DNA from 4 places in the Paenibacillus sp. FSL W8-0194 genome. Region 2 is predicted to be linked to each of the others. Evidence: riboswitches for the same ligand, from Rfam matches in the RefSeq annotation. Region 2 holds a riboswitch; each other region holds the start of a gene.
The links. Region 2 has a riboswitch for cyclic di-GMP ahead of MKY58_RS00265 (response regulator). Riboswitches for the same ligand answer to the same signal wherever they lie in the genome.
Positions count from the first base shown of each region.

Region 1: another riboswitch for cyclic di-GMP. It lies ahead of MKY58_RS01120 (S-layer homology domain-containing protein); the one in region 2 lies ahead of MKY58_RS00265 (response regulator).
Region 3: another riboswitch for cyclic di-GMP. It lies ahead of MKY58_RS25045 (amino acid adenylation domain-containing protein); the one in region 2 lies ahead of MKY58_RS00265 (response regulator).
Region 4: another riboswitch for cyclic di-GMP. It lies ahead of MKY58_RS17690 (GTP cyclohydrolase II); the one in region 2 lies ahead of MKY58_RS00265 (response regulator).

Region 1 covers NZ_CP150205.1:286,089-290,783, reverse strand. Annotated here, with positions in the region: gene MKY58_RS01125 (DUF6531 domain-containing protein) at 1-54, opposite strand, end outside; gene MKY58_RS01120 (S-layer homology domain-containing protein) at 47-2,059, opposite strand; cyclic di-GMP riboswitch class I at 2,096-2,191, opposite strand; gene MKY58_RS01115 (peptidase) at 2,599-3,846, shown strand; gene MKY58_RS01110 (hypothetical protein) at 4,101-4,277, opposite strand; gene MKY58_RS01105 (extracellular solute-binding protein) at 4,340-4,695, opposite strand, start outside.
Region 2 covers NZ_CP150205.1:62,768-67,462, reverse strand. Annotated here, with positions in the region: gene MKY58_RS00280 (FtsW/RodA/SpoVE family cell cycle protein) at 170-1,486, opposite strand; gene MKY58_RS00275 (helix-turn-helix transcriptional regulator) at 1,483-1,815, opposite strand; gene MKY58_RS00270 (hypothetical protein) at 2,066-2,194, shown strand; cyclic di-GMP riboswitch class I at 2,360-2,460, shown strand; gene MKY58_RS00265 (response regulator) at 2,568-3,704, shown strand; gene MKY58_RS00260 (metallophosphoesterase) at 3,760-4,695, opposite strand, start outside.
Region 3 covers NZ_CP150205.1:5,410,766-5,415,460, forward strand. Annotated here, with positions in the region: gene MKY58_RS25045 (amino acid adenylation domain-containing protein) at 1-2,467, opposite strand, end outside; cyclic di-GMP riboswitch class I at 2,603-2,703, opposite strand; gene MKY58_RS25050 (4'-phosphopantetheinyl transferase superfamily protein) at 2,890-3,618, opposite strand; gene MKY58_RS25055 (hypothetical protein) at 3,667-3,822, opposite strand; gene MKY58_RS25060 (MDR family MFS transporter) at 3,936-4,695, opposite strand, start outside.
Region 4 covers NZ_CP150205.1:3,884,925-3,889,619, reverse strand. Annotated here, with positions in the region: gene MKY58_RS17705 (hypothetical protein) at 1-515, opposite strand, end outside; gene MKY58_RS17700 (prolyl oligopeptidase family serine peptidase) at 713-1,561, opposite strand; gene MKY58_RS17695 (DUF1963 domain-containing protein) at 1,634-2,383, opposite strand; cyclic di-GMP riboswitch class I at 2,683-2,772, shown strand; gene MKY58_RS17690 (GTP cyclohydrolase II) at 2,956-3,711, shown strand; gene ribD (bifunctional diaminohydroxyphosphoribosylaminopyrimidine deaminase/5-amino-6-(5-phosphoribosylamino)uracil reductase RibD) at 3,723-4,695, shown strand, end outside.

The DNA.
Region 1 (4,695 bases), 220 kb from region 2:
CCCAAGCTTGTCGAAGCAGCCCTTTAGCGCCCGGGGTTTCAGCCGATTAATCATGGAACACCACTCCCTTCATCGCCAGCCAGCGGTAAATGACCATTGCGGCCTCGGCCCGTGTCGATGTTGCTCCCGGATTCAGACGATCCCCGTCGCCCTTGATCAACCCGCTTTGAATCGCGGCCTGTACGGACGGCTTGGCCCAATCCCGAACCGATCCGGCGTCCTTGTATCCGGCGAGGAGATCGCTTTGTTCGTCTTTACGAAGGCCTGCCGCATTCGCCAGCATGACCATCATTTCCGCCCGGGTGATCGGCGCATTCGGCTTGAACAGGCCGCCTTCATACCCTTTGATCCATCCCGCTGCCGCCGCCTGCTCGACCGAGTCGGCCGCCCAATGCCCCTCAGGGACGTCGCGGAAGGAGCGGCGATTCTCAGGCTGCTGCGCATCCAGCCCGGCGGCTTGAACGAGCATCTTGGCGAATTGCGCGCGCGTCACCGGCTGCCCGGGCGCAAACGCTCCGTTTTCCATGCCGTTCACGATCCACCGGGAGGCCAGCACTTCCACTTCCGCTTTCGCCCAATGGCCGTTCATGTCCTTAAAGGATGGCGCATACAGGAAAATGCCGTATAAGCCCGGCTCTTGAACCTTCGCGCGTACCGTTTTCCATAACGCGTCGACCGTTCCCCCGCTGTATACCCAGCGTCCCGCGCTTTCGTCAAAGCGGTAAATGCCTGCGCGGTTTGCCGCATCGGCATATTTCAGCGGCTCATCCAGCTGGAAGGTTAGCGCAGCGGATTTCAAAGGTTTCGTGTCCGCGGTCCACTTCCACGCCACGCCGGTCCAGGTCATGCCGCTCGCGAGACGGTCGGACGGAAGGCTGCCAATTTTTTTAAGCGTAATCCGGGTATCAGAAGCGAACGCTCCCTGGCCGAATTCAAGCTGGAACGCTTGTCCCTTCGCCGCCACGCCTCCTTTCGGCCCGATAACGATGCCATCAGCCGGTATGCTTCCGGTTCCGCTGCCGTTTGCCGGCGTGGCTTCCGTTTTTTCGGTCCGGATAATATCACGGCTAACCAACGTTCCGTTGTTGACGAATGTCAGCTTCTCCCCATTAAAGCCGATAAAAGCGGTAGGTTTCGTCAGGCCCAAACTGAAGATTTGCCCGCTTTTCAGATCGGCTGCCCGCATGATCGCCGCATCGCCGGAAGCTTCCAGCCAGACGGCCGTTCCATGGGAGATACTCATTTCTTTATATTCGCGTTGCCCTTCCTTGGCCGGCTTCGTCAGATCGACCGGCTGCGGGCTGTTGCTGAGATCTATGTAGACGTACTTCCCGTTTCCGTCCAAATCTTTTTGTTTCCATAAAATTTCTTCGCCGTTATATACAAAACGCTCCACATATTCGGTATATGGCAGGTCGACGATTTTGTTATGTTTGCCCGTGGCGACGTTATATTCGTATAAATCTCCGTCTTCGCCGCCTTTGTAGACAACGCGTCCGTTCTTTATCACAGGATCCCGGCCTCGCCCCAAATCGGTTAACTCTCCAGTTGCCAAGTTGTACAAGGTCATGGTATAGGAAGGAAAGGTCTGCCAGACCACGAAATCGCCGTCCGCCAGCGGCGCGCTGTTTTGTCCCGTATTTTTGTTCAGCTTGGTTTCGGTTTTCGTGCTGACATTGTAGCTGTATACGTCCCAGTTCAAATTGTCGTCGGTGCCGCTGTCATTCCGCTTATCGATCCAAACGACGACCGCTTCCCCTTTGCCGTTGATCCCGACGGAAGGAGAATCGGTCAATTTTCCATGGGTCGTGACCGCTTGGCTTTGTCCGGTTTTCGTATTCCCGTAAAAAATTTGCCCTTTCAGCTTGGCGCTGTTTCCGCGCCACACCGCATGTTCACCCGAAATCCGGATGTTTGCGCCGCTAATCGATAACGGGGACGTTTCGTCCTGATAGGTGAATACGGTTTCCGCTGAGACCCGCTGTACCTCCGGAATAACTCCCCCCAGCAGTCCTGCCGCAAGCAGAGCTGCCATCCATTTTTTAGTGCTACCCCTCATGTTTTTCCTCCTTAAGACAGCAAAAAACCAAGCACCATGAGCAACCCGGCTGTCAGTCCATGAATAGGCTTCATGGAGTAAGACCCGTGGCTTTGCGTCCCCGACTTTCGTACGGGTTTGCCTTTGTTCAAGCACCTGGTTTAGCGCTTTCTGCGTAGTTCTTTGAATCTATTTTTAATCAAGATTATATAAATAGTTACAAAAAGTTACAATATGTAATGAAATATATGGTTCTTAGAACCTTAATTTTCGTCATTCAATATTGCACAATTGCGTAAACAAAAACAATTTTATTTCTTCTAACAGGAAGGAAACCAACCGTAGTTCACCACGCAAGCCATCTTGAACTAAAAAAGGCCAGGTGCCGTTTTTTTTGAAAACAGCCGCTTATGCAACATTTTGCGTTAACGTCCCGTCTGGAACGGTGAAAGGCATGCATCATTTTCCAATGAAGGGTTTGGCAAAAGTATTTCGGAAATGAGCTGCCGAATGATAACCAAAACGTTCGTACAAGCTCACGCATATAGGAGGAATGACAGATGAATAAAATGTACAAAGTGCTCGCGACCGCATCCATTTTGGCTCTGGCAGCCATGCCCGTGGCGGCAAACGCGCAGCAGCTCCCTGCCCAAGCGGTGCAAAAGGGAAACGCCAACAAGCAAACCGACGTCAAAAACGTTCCGGCAACCTGGGGACAAATCACGGATTTCGCGCAAGACAAATCGGATAAATTCATTACCGTAACCGGACGCGGACTCGCGCCGACCGATCAGGACGAAATCATCCTGGCCATTACGCCAAAAACGAAATTCATCGACGCCAAAGGCAAAACCGTTCCTCTGCAAAAAATCATCGACGGGCACAAAACCGTCAAAGCTTTCTACAGCCCGAACATCACAAAAAGCCTTCCGGCCCGCGGAACCGCGCTGACGCTGGTCGTTCAGGACCAAAGCTTCTCGGCTATCGACGGTAAGGTAACCGAGGTAAGAGACGGCCGCATTTTGGTAAAAGGCACTGACCTTTACAACAAATACGACGAGGAAATTTGGCTGCATTTCGCGGATAAAGCAACGATCATCGATCAAAACCGCAAAGCCATCGCCGCCGGAGACATCAAGGAAGGCATGAGCGTGAGAGCATTTTACGGTCCGGCCGTTGCGATGAGCCTTCCGCCGCAATCCGGAACGAATTACGTGATCGTGAACACGAACATGGAAGACGTCAATCCCGGGGAGGTTAACGAGCTGACGGCAGGAACCGCAGGCGTCATTACCGACCAAAAAGACGGCCAAATCACGGTCATCGGCCAACCGCTGGAAACAGGCGGCGTCAACTATGTCGTGTTGTCCATCGACGACAAAACGGAAATCGTTGATGAAGACGGCAACAAACTGACCAAGGATGCGCTCAAAACGAGCGGCCATGTGGAAGCGACCTACAGCGCCGTCATGACGCTGATGTATCCCGCCCACACCCATGCAGACAAAATCGTGGTGAAAAAAGCGGAAGCCGTCAAAATCGAAGGCACGGTCATGCCGTCCGACCGCACATCCAAAGATCAAGTGTACGTGAACGTCGGTTCCGATAATTCCACGGCAAACGACGTGATCCTGAACATTTCGAAGGATACGACGATCATCCCGCTGATCGGCGGCGACACGGATCTTCGCGCCGGAACGAAAATCGTCGCATTCCATTCGCCGATCATGACCAAATCGCTGCCGGGTATCACAAGCGCCGAGGTCGTGATCGTGACGTCGGACAAAGATGCGGTGCAGCCTAAATAAGCAGCATCATCAACGCACGAAAACCCGGCCGATTCATCAGAAGAATCGGCCGGGTTTTTTGGTATGCGCGGACATGAGGGAACAGACCGTATGCGGACATAACCAGCGGACGTTTTTTTACCGACCAAAATCTCATGTATGATCATCAAAGACCACCGATCGCCAACGATGTTCAATGTCTGCAATACGCCGCCGTTCTCAAGAACGGACACCTCTGAGCCGAAGCCTGCATAGATGGAGGCGAATTCCAGGAACTATTTCTTCGTAATCATCCACGTCACGCCGAACCGGTCAATGACCTCTCCATAATAAGCGCCCCAGGGCTGAAGGGCAAAAGGATATTTGCTTTCCCCGCCGAGAGAATCGATGTAAAAATTCGCCTGGCTTTTTGCATCCTTCGACATCAGATAAGCGTTCATTTGTGCTCCCATAAAAAAAGACACCCGGCTTTCGGCCAGGTGTTTCATGGAATCGGCGCGAATTCACGCCCCTCCTACTTATTTTCCAGCTTCGTCTCCTCTACTCTTTTCAGCGCCGCATCGTACGTGTCGATCAGCTTTTGCACGCCGAGCCCGTTGATTTCTTTTACATATTGGTCCCATTCGTTTAAGCTTCTTGTGCCGAGGACGAATTTCGAGAAGTTTTCTTCCCTGTATTTTTTCACGGCCTGCCCCGTGACCGAAAGCACCTCGTTTTCCTCGTCCGTAAACGCCGGTTTCGGCTGCATCGCAGGCGGATCATATTTGACGGCTTCCTCGTAAGCCTTTTTCAAATCCGGCGAAAACAGCGACAGATGCGCGTTAAAGTCGATCCAGGTGTACGTGCCGCTCGTCTGCAGTCCGGTCTGCT
Region 2 (4,695 bases):
TGCAATCTCCCTGGTGATTCAGATTTTATTCAGAAGCATGATGTACGCTTAGGGTAACGCAGACTTTCCCGGAAGGCAACAGAGCGTCAGACCACCATAAACCGAACACAAACAAGTTTCCGATTGCGGAAGTCGGAAGGGCTTGTTGTGATTCGGAAGCATTCAAATGTCATCGCCTCGGCAGTGCTTCTCCCATCTCCCTCGGAATCATGTTTTTCCGCCGGAAAACCGACAGCAGCAGCCCTGCAGCGGCAAAATCGAAGACTTGCATCATACTGCTGTACCCTATGAAAGGCAGCACCTCGCTGACAATCGGGACGATGCCGAAGGACATGAGAATCGGCCAGAACATCCGGATGGCGAAGAGGCTCATGAATCCGACGACGATTCTTCTTGCATATTCGTCATGGATGAGGTCCCTCATTTTCCAGACCCGGACCATAAACCAGAACGCCAGCCCAGCGATGAGGATGCCGAATCCCCAACCGAAACAATAAATCAGATAAGGGAACAAGGAGTCGGCGTACACATAAGGGAGCGTATCCAGCCGAGCGGCAAATCCATGCCCGAACCAGCCCGCCGAAAGAATCGCCGCCTTGGTTTGAAGCAACTGATGGCTGCCCTCCCCCGCCGGATATAGAAACGCATGAAGACGATGGTATAATTGGCTGGCTTGAGTAAGGGCGAAAATGTATAAAGACAGCAGCGGAAGGGCCAGCAACAAAAATTGGGTGCCGCTCTTTTTTGTTTTCCAAGTCAGCAAGATAAAAGCAGCGAGATAGATTAGGCCGTAAAACCAGGAAGATCCTAAGGAAAACAACACAACGGGAAACACTCCCCTGCCGACCAGCTGAACAAGGTGCTCCGCTCCGCGCCAATCCTTAGCCGGCTTCATGCCCGCCAGCCCCAAGACGAGTATCGGAAGCGAAACGGCCATGATATTGACGCCAAACGGTCCAAACGCGAGAAACACTTTCCTTCCGTTGAGGTCGATCCCTGCAAAAAGGGTAAGCAACATCAGAAGTAACATGCCGTAAAACAGCACGGCCGAATGCTTTTGTAGTTTGCGGTAATCGATAAAGTAGAAAACCATCAGGAAGGCCATGCCCATAAGAGTAAACAGCACTTTATTTTCGACAAGCCTCGTGCCGAATTGCGGGTACATTCCCGATTGCTGGGCGGCAAACATTCCGAAAATGCCCAAAAGCGCCATCGCCGCTATAATAACAAACATCTTCCATTCCACGGCAGGCTTATGAGCCTGGTGCAGGTTGCGCCCAATCGCATCCGGGTCCCCCATCTGGCGGACCGCCTCCGCGGCAGCCTCTTCCTCGGGCATCCCTTCCTCAAGCAAAAGCTCCATTCGTTCCGCCACGTGGGATGTTAGCTCCTCGCGGATATCCGCATGCAGCTCCTTGGCGCGAACGTGTCTGCATACCCGGTTCAAAAATGCGGCAACGACCGCAAATTGTTCAAGCTGGTTCACGATGTTCCCTCCCCTATAACCCGATCCACCGCGGTCCGGAATTGTACCCACTCTTGCGTTTTTTCCTTCAGTTGGCCTCTGCCCCGGTCGGTAATGCGGTAATACTTGCGTTTGCGCCCGTCGTGCGTGCTCCAATAGGCATCCAGCCAACCTTCGGCCTCCAGGGAATGCAGGATGGGGTATAACGTTCCTTCCTTCATCGAAAATACCCCCTCCGAGCTTCGCTCGATCTCTTTGATCAGTTCGTAGCCGTACATTTCCTTCTTGTTCAACAACGTGAGCACTAAAATAGCGGTGCTGCCTTTAAGCAGCTCTTTATTGACTGCCATCCGACGATCTCCTTATACCTAGATTTACGATATATCGAATTACTATGTATATGAGTATATGTAAATAAACCATGAAATGCAAGAAGAATTCCTAAATAAGCGATCTTCAATAAGCCCCCTATATAAAGGAAGGTTTTCGAAAATTGTATAGGTTTTGTATAGGTCCGGTTGTCAAACAATTTTTAAGGCATATTGCAGAAATACAAAATTTATTGACGCAGCGGCTTGGGCAAAAGCGGATGAGGCGCAATTGATCGAAGCCGGAATTCTTCAAGGCAACGGGCCTGAAGTTCTGAGTCCGAAAGCGCCAATGACGCGTGCCGGAGTCACCGCGCTGATTGCCAGAATGCTGAAAACAACCGACATGATCGATAAATAATCGGCACTGCAAAAAACAACCATTGACCGGCTTTTCGGCAATGGTTGTTTTAATATCAGGATGTTTCAGCGTCTCCGATTCCGCGGTTCAGACCAAGTTCAGAAAATATTCAGACGGTTCTTGTATAATTCATTTGTTTACTCACTCTACTTGAATATACGCTCGTACGATAAATGGCAAACCCGCTTGAAAAACGGGGACGCAAAGCTACAGGGGCTAACGGTTTTGCCAGAGCAGCAAATGCCCAATGCCAGCCAGCTGCCGAATACGACGGGAATCTCCGTCCTATTTAGCATGCCTGCTGCTTGACGGAGGTTTTTTCTTTTTCCTGCATAACCGCAAGGAAGGCAATACGAATAAAGGTGGAATCAGGATGAGGGCTTTACTAGTCGACGATGAGCCATTAGCTCTGGAATATCTTAAAAAGAAACTTGAATACGATATCGGTGGCGTTAACGTCGTGGGCTTATGTTCAAATCCTTATCAGGTGGTTGGAGTTGCGGTCAAACAGCGACCCGACGTCGTCTTTCTCGACATCCATATGCCTGAAATGAACGGGCTTGAGCTCGGCGAACAATTGCAGGCTGCCGTTCCGCACACTGAAATCGTCTTCGTGACGGGCTACGACCAATATGCCGTACGCGCTTTTGAGCTTTATGCGCTGGACTATATTATGAAACCTGTGCGCTTGGACCGCTTGCGCCTGACCGTTCAGCGTTTGCGCGAAAGGCTTCAGGAAGATCCCGAAGCGTCCGGCAATGCGAAAACGCCGCTTTTCCTGTGCTTCAATCAGCTTCGGGTCCAGCTTCCCGGGATGGAGCCGCAAACGTTGAAGTGGCGCACGAACAAAGCGCAGGAGCTGTTCGCTTATTTGCTTCACCACCGCGAGCGTACGGTCGATCGCGGCACGTTAATCGAGCTTTTATGGCCCGATTTTGAAGTGTCCCGGGCGACCCAGCAGCTGTACACGACAATCTATCATATCCGCCAAACCCTGTCCAAGGCCGGTCTGACGATGATCCGCATCATCAAAGGAGAACTTGAAGCCGGATACCGGCTCACCATCGGGGGAGCCCGGGTGGACGTCGAGGAATGGGAACATCGGCTTAAGCGGTTAGAAGCTATAGACCTCACTAACGCGGAGGAACACGAGCAGGTCCTGGATCAGTTCGAAGGGAATTATCTGGGGGAATACGAGTACCTGTGGGCCGAATACGAACGGGAACGAATCCGGCTCTTGTGGCTGCAGCACGCGGAGAACCTGGCCCGGTTTTATATGGACCGCGGGAAAACGAAAGCAGCGATTCACGTGAATCTGCGCATTCAGCGGCAGCTCCCCGACCGGGAAGAAACGTATCTGACCCTAATGACGCTTTACGACAGCCTGGGCGACACAAGCGGCGTCGAAGAGCAGTACTGGCTCCTTGCCACCAGAATGCGGGAGTTGGAGCTTGCTTTCCCTCCGAGAATCTTGGCGTGGTATGAACAATGGAAACAGCAGACGCGCTGATTGCGGCAATCCCCCGAACGTTACGTTCGGGGGCGGATTTCAAGCTGTTTTTCGTTTACAGCCGCGGATCGATCTCCCGTTCCTGGCCGACCTCGAACAGCAGATTGGCGGCGATTTCCTGATAGGCCTGATGCTGAGGGGAAATCTCCCCGAATTTGACTTCAAGCATCCGCACGCCAAGCCGATGTTCGTTCAAGGATGTCCGCAGCTTGCGCATAATGCTTTTTTGCTTCATCAGCTTGCGGTATTTGTGCGGGAACCGGTAATCGTAGCCGTATACGATCGTCAAATAGTCGGGATTGCGCACCTTCATGTAGGGCACCGTCCGGCCATTCCACGTCTCCGGCTTGATGACGACTCCTTCCATATGCTTTTCCGTGGTCAGCTTGCCAAAAAAGCTTTCGGCCCGGGCGTCGCTATCCGGATCGGACAAATCCAGCGCGATCGCTTCATCCTCCGAAAGGAAACGGTACATCTCCGAGGTGCTCCATGCCGGCAATTGCTCCCGCCCATCGTCGTATACGATTTTCAACACGGCAAACGGCTTATACTCCATTTCCGCATCTTCCGCATACAGCTCCAGCTGCTTCTTATAGACTTCGTACGCCCGGACATGTTCGGCAAGCGGCACGCTGCTCTCCCGGACGTCATGAAGGTGCTTATAGGTTTGATAAACGCTGGCGCCGTATTTTTCGCTTAAGACGATTTTGGCGGTACGGTATTGGTCCTGCTCGAACCCGCTGGCATCGTATTGTTCCGTCAGCTGTTGCAAAGCCGGCTCGAATCCGTTATGCCGCAAAAACGCCAGCTCCGTTTCCAGCGCTTTTTCGATCGGCTTGAACTGGCGTTCGATCAGCCCTTCTCCGAGCGCCTTCCACGGCAGCAATTCCCCGTCGAGCAGCAGCATGGCGATCCCGTTTTGCTTCATATATCCGCCGAACCGATCCAGAAGTTTCCGATAAATCTCCGTCAAGTCCGCCTGCTTCACCTT
Region 3 (4,695 bases), 710 kb from region 2:
TTTCGGTTGCAGCCGCTTGCTCGTTGCCGTAAGACGATTCCGAAGCCGCTTGTTCGATCCATTCCGCTTGCTCCCGAACCGTCGGCCGTTCGAACAGCAGCGTGACCGGTACGGATGCGCCGAAACGCCGCTCAAGCTTGGCTTGCAGCAGGACGGCCTTCAGCGAATCCCCGCCTGCCGTAAAAAACGACTCGCAGGCGTCCACGCGGCCCAAGCCCAGCACCTCGCTCCATATGGCCGCCACTTCTTCTTCCCATTCGCCAGCCGGGGCTTCGTAACGTCCCTCGTCCAGCGAAGCCGCGGGGGCGGGAAGCGCACGTCTGTCGACCTTGCCGTTGGCCGTTAGCGGAAGCTCTTGAAGCCCTACCAACTTGGAAGGAACCATGTAATCCGGCAATTGCTCCGCCAAAAACGCCTTCATTTCGCCGTAGGCCAATACCCCGTCCGCCACAACGTATGCGCACAAATATTTGGCGCCGGATGCGTCCTCGAGATCGATGACGACGGCTTCGGATACCTGCGGGTGCTGCAGCAGCCGGTGTTCGATTTCGCCGGTTTCGATCCGGAAGCCGCGGATTTTGACCTGGTGGTCGATCCGCCCGAGGAATTCGATGGCGCCGTCTTCCGTCCATCTTGCCAAGTCTCCCGTCCGGTACAGTCGTTTTTCTCCGGTTATGCCCCCGGGAACAAACTTCTGCCCGGTCAGCTCCGGCTGGTTCAAATAACCGCGCGCCAGCCCGCTTCCGGCAATGCACAATTCGCCGGCAATGCCGACAGGCTGCGGATGCCCGTATGCGTCCAGAATGTAGACCCTGGAGTTATCGACCGGATAACCGATCGGAATGTTCGGCGTCAACTCCGTGACCTTATAGGCCGTCGTGACCACGGTGTTTTCCGTCGGGCCATAGCAATTGTACAGATCATAGGTCTGCCTGCTGAACGATTTCAGCTTGTCCCCGCCCGTCAAAAGAACGCGCAGCGTCGGATGGTCCATCGTCATGAAATGCTCGCAGAACTGGGTCGGCAAAAAGCTGATCGTAATGCCGTGCCGCTTAAAGTACGCATGCAGCTGCGTCGAATCCAGGCGGATCTCTTCGGGAATGACGTGAATCGCCGCCCCCGACACCAGATACGGAAACATCTCCCACACGGAAGCGTCAAAGCCGAACCCGGCGTATTTGGTGGCCCGGTCCTTTTCGGTCACTCCGAATTCCCGGATGTGCCAGGCGCACAGATTGACAAGCGATCGGTGCTCGACCATCACGCCTTTCGGCCTTCCCGTCGAACCGGAAGTGTAGATGACGTAAGCCATGTCGCCCGGTACCGCAGATTCGCGCACATTCCGCATCTCCGCATCGGCAGCCTCCGATTCGCCGCGAGTATCGGCAGAAAACTCCGCCGCGCAAACCATCTCGCCTTTGAAGCGGACTTTTCCGTCCAGTCTGACCTTCGGCTCGGTGACAAGCAGCTCCGTTCCGCTGTCTTCGAGCATATACGTGATGCGGTCGGCGGGATACGCCGGATCGATCGGCAAGTAGGCCGCGCCCGTTTTCAGGATCGCCAGCGTCCCGACAATCATCTCAAGGGACGGCGTCGCGATGATGCCGACGATCCGCTCCCGGCCGGCTCCCCTCCGTACCAATTCGCGGGCCAATCTGCCCGCTTTTTCGTTCAGCTGGCCGTACGTCAACGATTCGCCTTGGTAGACCACCGCGACGTTATCCGGAGCCTTTTGCGCCTGCTCCTCAAACAAGCCGTGGATGGTCCGGTCCAATTCGGCATGCGCAGCCGTTTGGTTCCAGCCCGCAAGCTGGGCCTCCTCTTCTTCCGTCAGCAGCTTCAAGCCGCCGATCGTCAGGTTTGTACCTGCCGCCCATGCGGCCATGATATGCTGCAAATGCCGGCACATGCGGAGAATAAAATCGCCGGGGAACATGCCGTCCGCATGCCAAACCTCGAAGCCGCCCGCTTCGTGCCGATCCAGCGAGACCGCCAGCTCGAATTTGCCCTGCAGCTCGTCCGGGCCTATGCCGCTCCCCGTCCAAATGGCGGTGTTGCATACCGGGGATCCTTCGTCCAGGCCGGCGCAAATACCGGCAATTTCATCGAAAGCCGCCGACTTAGCCGCATGCTCCTTCATGGCGGCGGCAACCTGACGCACATGACTTTGCAGCGTCGTTGCCCCGTCCGCTTTCGTTATGAGCGGATAGGCTTGCTCGGCGGACGCGACGACGGCGAACGCAACCTCCTCCCGGCGCAAATACCGGATCAGCAGCATGCCCCATGCGGCACTCAGCAGCACGCTTGGTTCGATACGTGCGGTCTCGCATGCCTGCCGAATTTGACGCCCCGTTTCCTCCGGCCAGCGATACATAACCCTTTGCATTGGAATGGACGCCTTTCCGGAATGAATGCGCAGTATCGTCCGTTCTTCCAATTGCTTCACATACCGATTCCATTCATCCAAGTTGGACTTTCCTGTTGTTAACACCGACATGTTCATCTTTCCTTTGCTTGATCATAGGATTCTGTATAGAAAAAAATTAAAAACAAAAAAACTCTACTTGCCGAGAGTAGAGTTCCTTCGATCGCGAAAACGTCTTTCGGCAGCTGGCTGGCATAGCGATAAGATCAAGGATCTTGCCGCCTGAAGCCCCTTTAGCTTTGTGCCCCTGCCTTTCGGCAGGTTTACCTTTGGCTTGAGTTTTCAAAGTGCGGTATTTCAGATATTGCTGAAAATAAATGAAATATCTGAAAAATACACTTTTAATATATCATGTTTATAGTTAAAGTACAGGTTAGATCCTTCCAATAAGAGGTAATAAAAGTGTCTATATCCCGAAATTATGGGAAATGCCATAGGTTATCATTGGAAAAGCCCCCCGCCCCTTAGTCCCCGGCTTCAGAACATGACTTTAACGCGTCCAGCAGCCCATCGGGAGAAAAGCGCCGGACAGCGGCCGCTTGCTCCTCCAGCTGCATGCAAACGGATAACTTGTAGTCGGGGTCAAACGGGACGACTTGAAGATGCAGCTCCGGATCGATCCTGCCTTGATGCATGATGCGAATCCCGGAAGGATGCCTGATCGTCTCCAGCCTGGACAAGCCGATCGAAAGGCCTTTGCCGACGGCTTTGGAATAACTTTCTTTAAGCGTCCACAACTCGAAAAAGAAGGCATCCCGACGTTCGGCGGGCTGCCTTCTCCATTCAGTAAGCTCCCGTGGCGTAAAACACAACTCGGCTGCTTCCGCTTCCGCCCGGCCGATATGCTCGACATCGATGCCGATCGGTCCCCTGGCGCCCACGGCGCATACGACCCAATCCTTGGCGTGGGACACGTTAAAATAATAGTCGGGAACGCCTGCCAGGAATGGTTTGCCGTAACCATCCCTGGCAAACTCCACGTTCCGGAGCCGTAGCCCCTTTTCGAGACAAGCCGTCACCCGTTTCAAGGTATCGGAAACGATCACGCGCTCCGCGTCCCGCTCCGATCTGTGCCTCGCGGCCCGGGACCTTGCTTCATCAGGCAAAAAGGCGAGCAGCCGCTGCATATCCGCGCCGGCGCCTTCCCGCCAATCGTTAAGATTTACGGCATATATCGTCGCGATGCGTTTCACCTTCTCCCCTTCTTCGCTCCTTGCCGTGAAAGCCGTTTATGGCACAAGTCAAGGAATCAGTTTGAGCTTGCGCGCCTGCTCTTCGGTCAAAATAAATTCCTCGGCCGGCCATACCTCGTCTTCGTCGTCCACGCCGAACATGTTCATGACTTCAGGCCAAATCCCTTTTTCCACTGCTTCTTCCTGGGTAATAATCACTTTCATGAGCGACCAGCCTCCTAATGTTGACCGTATTTAATTCAAGTATTACCCAACCATGGACCCTTGTCGACAGCAAAATGGCAGCCGAAGTGCAACGGCTCTGTTCGATAATCCCATTAAGCCTTCGTTCGGGATTGCGCGGGGGAAGGCTCTTGGGCGAACTGCATCCGCCCTGCGCCCATCATCGACACCGAAAGCAAGGCGAAAAACACCGGAAGGAGCGCCCACAGAAACGCGTGATCGACGGAAAGCGAAAGCGCCGCGCTGATTTTTTCCATGACGGGCCTCGGAATCAGCGCTCTCATCTCAGGCGATAAGAGCTGCTGCGGGTCGGCGTTTGCCGGCATGTTTTCCCCCGAACCCCCAAGCCTTTCCGCCAGTTGAATATTGAAATCGTTGCGCTGAATGATGCCGAAGACGGTAATTCCGATCGTCATCCCGAGCGAACGCAGAAAAGAAATCGTCGAGTTGGCCGACCCCCGCTGCCGCGCATCCATCCCTTGGATAGCCGACATGCTGAGCACGGAAAACGAAAAGCCGATGCCAAAGCCGGTAATCATCATATAAAGCGAGAGCACCGTCCGGGACGTTTCCGGCGTAATCGTGGCAAGCAAATACATGCCGAGCAAAAACACGACAGCCGAGAAGACCATGACTCTGCGGAACGTCATTTTGGCGGAAAGCATGCCACCGACTTGCGAAGCGACAACCGAGCTCAGCGTGAGGGGAAGTAGTATCAATCCGGAGTTAGTTGCACTCCCGCCCATGACGCCTTGGACGAAAATCGGAATATACACCGCCGCCGTAATAAAAGCCGCCCCGTAAAACAATGCGGCCGCGCTGCTTGCCGCAAACAGCCTTTTCCGAAACATGTCG
Region 4 (4,695 bases), 2.2 Mb from region 2:
CTTGCGTGCCTGAAAACCAGGGCGTAATCGTTCACCGGGGTTGTAAAGGCGTCCTGCCCTTTTTGCAAATCCTCGCGGTTGATCGCGAGGCAAACCGTTTCCTTGGTAACGTTTTTGCCGTTTGCGGGCTCCGGATTTCCGTACAAGCAGACCTCAACCGTTCCGATGCCTTTGTTCTCGAGCAAGATGCCGCTGTATGAAATCAGCGTAGCCGCCGCATCGCTCATCAATCGGTCCGGATCCGGCGATTCATGTTTGAAGTCGACCGTGACCGTCTTGTTGTTGGCTCCCTGGAGCTGGATGTCTTTGATTTGCGCCGCCGGGATGGCGCCTTCGTCTAAGGGCTTTTCAAGGACAAGCTTGATGTTCTCGCGGGTGACTTCAGCTTGGGACCAGACATCCTTTTTTTGCGCGACGCCAACCTTGGCCGGCTCGGAGTTCCTTGAACAGGAAGCCAGCAGGAAGCACGCCGCCATCATCATGCATACAACCTTAAAAGGCGATCTGGGCTTCAACTTCATCCCCCTTTCTCTAAAGCATGATACAAATGAAGTCTATCAGAACCTCGACGAGAATGGAATAGAATCCCCATTTATGACAATGATGACAAAAAGACGTTACAATTCTTTAATCTGCTTCGGGTCCGCTTTCGTCGTTTAAGCATGGAACATGCCGGGTCGCGTCGACGTTTGCGCCGACGGCGCGGCACGGTTCACGGCCGGGTTTGGTGTTTCCGGATCCAGTCGAACATCCGGTTGATCGCGTGCATGTGCATTTCGTAAGGCATGTGATGGCCGTATCCTTCGTACCAATGCAGCTCGGCGTCTTTGCCCAGGGCCTGAAGCCGTTCGTACATGCGGATGCCGTGCCCGGGGTCCACCTGTTGATCTTCGCTTCCGTGAACGATGAGGACCGGACAGCGGATGCGCTCTGCCATGTGGAGAGGGGAGCGTGCTTCGTAAGCCGAGGGAATTTTGCGCGGATGGCCGACGACCCGTTTTAACATCCTCCGCAAATCCACCCGCTCCTCGTACGTTTGGGCGAGATCCGAGACGCCGCCCCAGAGGACGAGCTGCGAGATGAAATCCGTGTCCGCAGCCGCGGACGCGGCGTTTACGGAGCCCCGGGAAAAACCCATGGCCGCTATCCGTGTCGGATCGACGAACGGAAGTTCGGCAAGGAGCCGGCACGCCGCGGGAACGTCCTCCAGGTCGGCGCCGCCGAATTCGTCCCGCCCTTCGCCGCCTTGCGTCCCCCGGTAAACCGGGGCAAAAACGATAAAACCGCTTTGCGAAAAACGCTCGAGCCATTCGGTTTTGACCTGCCCGACCCGGCCGATGCCGCCGCGGCAATAAACAAGAACGGGCCATTTCCGTTCATGGATATCCAGCCGCTCCCGCTTGGCGTTGTTCGCGATGACGGTCATGGGAAGCCGCTGCCCGCCGTATATTTTCCGGACATGCGCTTCCAGCGTTTCCGGTTCGATTTTGTATCCATACGGAAGGGAGAGATAACCCTTTACCTTATATTCGCCGGAGCGGTATGTCATATGAATCATCATGGAGATCAGCTGCCTTTTCGTTTGCTTGTCCTTATTGCTGCATGTTCGGATTTCAAGTGCGGCCACCAAAGACTACAGGCAGTCCCAGGTATAATACACGTTCGAAAAATCCAATCGGGCCAAATCCTCGCGGCGGATAAAAAAATTGCCGACGCCGGAATCCCCCCAAGAGACATAGTACTGCTGGTCGTCCCCTTCGATGTCCAACTGAAGAAGAAGCTCCCAATCCCCTTCCGGCCTAGGATCTTCCTGCGCAAAGTAAGGGTACCCTCCGATGCGCGACCCGCTGGAATCCGCCAAATCCCAATATTTCGAGTAGGCGGTTTTGTCCCGGTCGAATGAGGGCAGATCCACCCTTTCGGAAGTCCGATCCACTAGCGGGATGTACTGCTTCTCAAGGTTTCCGGTCAGCTTGTAAGGCCCGCCCAAAACCGGACTGTACAAGTCGGGATTTTCCGGGCGGTAAGGATCGATTTCCTCCGTTTGGGCCGCTTCTTCGGCATGAAGGATGCGGTAGGATTGGTCAAAAAGACCGAACGTATCGTCCTGCTTCACAAAAAAACTCGTCAATCCGCGGGCAGGGAACCCTTCCAGAGGCGGCATTTGCGCCCAATTGATTTGGGCGACGAACAGGTAGTCGTTCCCGTCTTCATCCCGGGGCCATGCGGATTGGGGCGGAAGCCAAGGCGTTCCTCCCACCTTGCTGTCGGTCATCCGTACGGTTTCTTTCGTGAGTTTCAGCTTCACCGACGGCTTGGCCGTTTTTTCGAGGTATTCCAAAAATTCCGGGGTCCACCCGTTGTTGCCGTCAAGAAATTGCATCGTGATTTTCCCCCTCGGTTTAATAATCATGTATCATTTCTTTTTCTCGTATGAGGAAACCAAACCTACGAGTATTTTAGCCGAGCGGCAGCAAGGCCGCAAACGGGCGGCCGATGCGTATCCGGAACTTGAATTACCCGGTTGCCGCTTCAATCTTTTCGTTGCATTTATTAAATTTGTCATTTATATTCATAGTGTAGTTACATAAAAAACGAATATTTCCCTTTTTTCTCAAAATCACAGGTTTTTCCTTCCGCTTTTCCTGCAAGAATCGCGGAAGTTCTATATGATACGACATCGTACGATAATGGCAAACCCACTGAAAAGTGGCGACGCAAAGCTACAGGGGCTAAGGCGGATCCCATCCGCTATGCCAGCCAGTTACCGAATACGACGGAGGCCTCCGTCTATTTCTTCACGCGCATAGACGGGGGCTTTTTGTGTTTTCTATTAAAGTACGGTGTTTTTTATCAGTTCTACATAAAGGGGGGAGCAGTTCTCGTTAAGGTGTTGTCGTAGCCGGTGTCAGTCAGCAAGCCTCAAAACAAACGATAATACAAAGGAGATGGATGATTGTGATTCCAAACCAGGTTAGTCGATTATTGAAGGACAAAATAACGCTTGTTAAACTGCCAGAAGGTCCCGATCTCGCGCTTGTCGGTCCTGTCCGGCTCCCGGTACAATTGGAGGAGCGGGAGGTTACATTCAACTGGTATACTTGGTTAAAAACAGAGAGCGCTTCATTTCAGGTGGAAGATGTTCTCGATACCCTGCCGTTTGCAGATCTTGCCTCATACCAGCAATCATCCGTGCTTGTTTACGGTGATTTTGCCAACGCGGAGCATGCGTTGATTCGGATGCACAGCATTTGCCATACCGGGGACATCTTTGGAAGCAAACGATGCGATTGCGGGTACCAGCTGCGCCGATCCATGAACATGATCGTCGACAACGGCAGCGGGGCTCTCTTTTATTTGGCCAATCACGAAGGACGCGGAATCGGGCTTTTCTCCAAATCGTTGGCTTATCTGCTGCAGGAAGAGGGATACGATACGGTAGAAGCCAATCACGCTTTGGGCTTTCCGGATGATCTGCGGTCCTATGACGAGGCGATACAGGTTCTTCAGGCATTGCGGCAGAAACCGGTAAGCCTCATTACGAACAATCCGCGCAAATTGCAATCATTGCGGGAAAAAGGGCTTGCATCCGATCATCATGTATCGATTTGGGGCGATGTATCGAAACATAATACCCGATATTTGGCAACGAAAATCGAAAAATCGGGCCATATTTACAATCCCCTGAGCGAAACTGTCAAGCTCGGCTAAGGAGGCCCCGCATGAACCCGGATCAACATTATATGAAGCTTGCGCTGGACCTGGCGGCCACCGCAAGCGGAAAAACGAACCCCAATCCCGTCGTCGGCGCGATCATTGTGAAGGACGGACAAGTTGTCGGCGTCGGCTTTCACCGAAAAGCCGGAGAACCCCATGCGGAGGTACACGCGTTCCGTATGGCGGAAGGACACACCAACGGTGCAACGCTTTACGTGACTCTTGAGCCCTGCTCCCATTACGGAAAAACGCCTCCCTGCGCAGAGCTGGTTGCCAGCTCCGGAGTAACGCGCGTTGTGGTGGCTATGCAGGATCCGAATCCGATGGTCGCCGGACGGGGGATTCAACTGCTCCGAGATAAAGGGATTGAAGTCGAAGTGGGCGTGTTGGAAGCGGAAGCCAAAAGACTTAACGAACGATTCGTCCATAATATGACCAAACGTCGGCCGTTCATAATTTCCAAGGTCGCCATGACGCTGGACGGGAAGTTAGCTGCATCTTCGGGCCATTCGAAGTGGGTTACGGGCGAGGAAGCGCGCCAGGAGGTGCATCGGCTGCGAAACGAAGTCGATGCCATCTTGGTCGGCATCAACACGGTGCTGGCTGATAATCCCCGCCTGACTACCAGACTGCCGGAAAAGGGGAAAAACCCTGTACGGGTCATCCTGGATTCCAATTTGCGGTTGCCCGAGGATGCCCATATAACCGACTGCACGGCGGCTAAGACATGGATCGCCACGAAGGAGGATGCGGATCCGGAGAAAGTCAACAGGCTGAAGCAAAAAGGGCTGGAGATTCTTTTCGTTCCTTCGACCCGGCTCGGGCTGGACCTCCGGCGATTATCGGAAATGTTATACGAAAAGGGAATTACCGACCTGCTTGTCGAGGGCGGCAGCGAAGTCAACGCCTCATTCCTTCGCGCCAACCTTATTGACAAATGGTTGATTTACATCGCACCCAAAGTTTTGGGAGGACGCG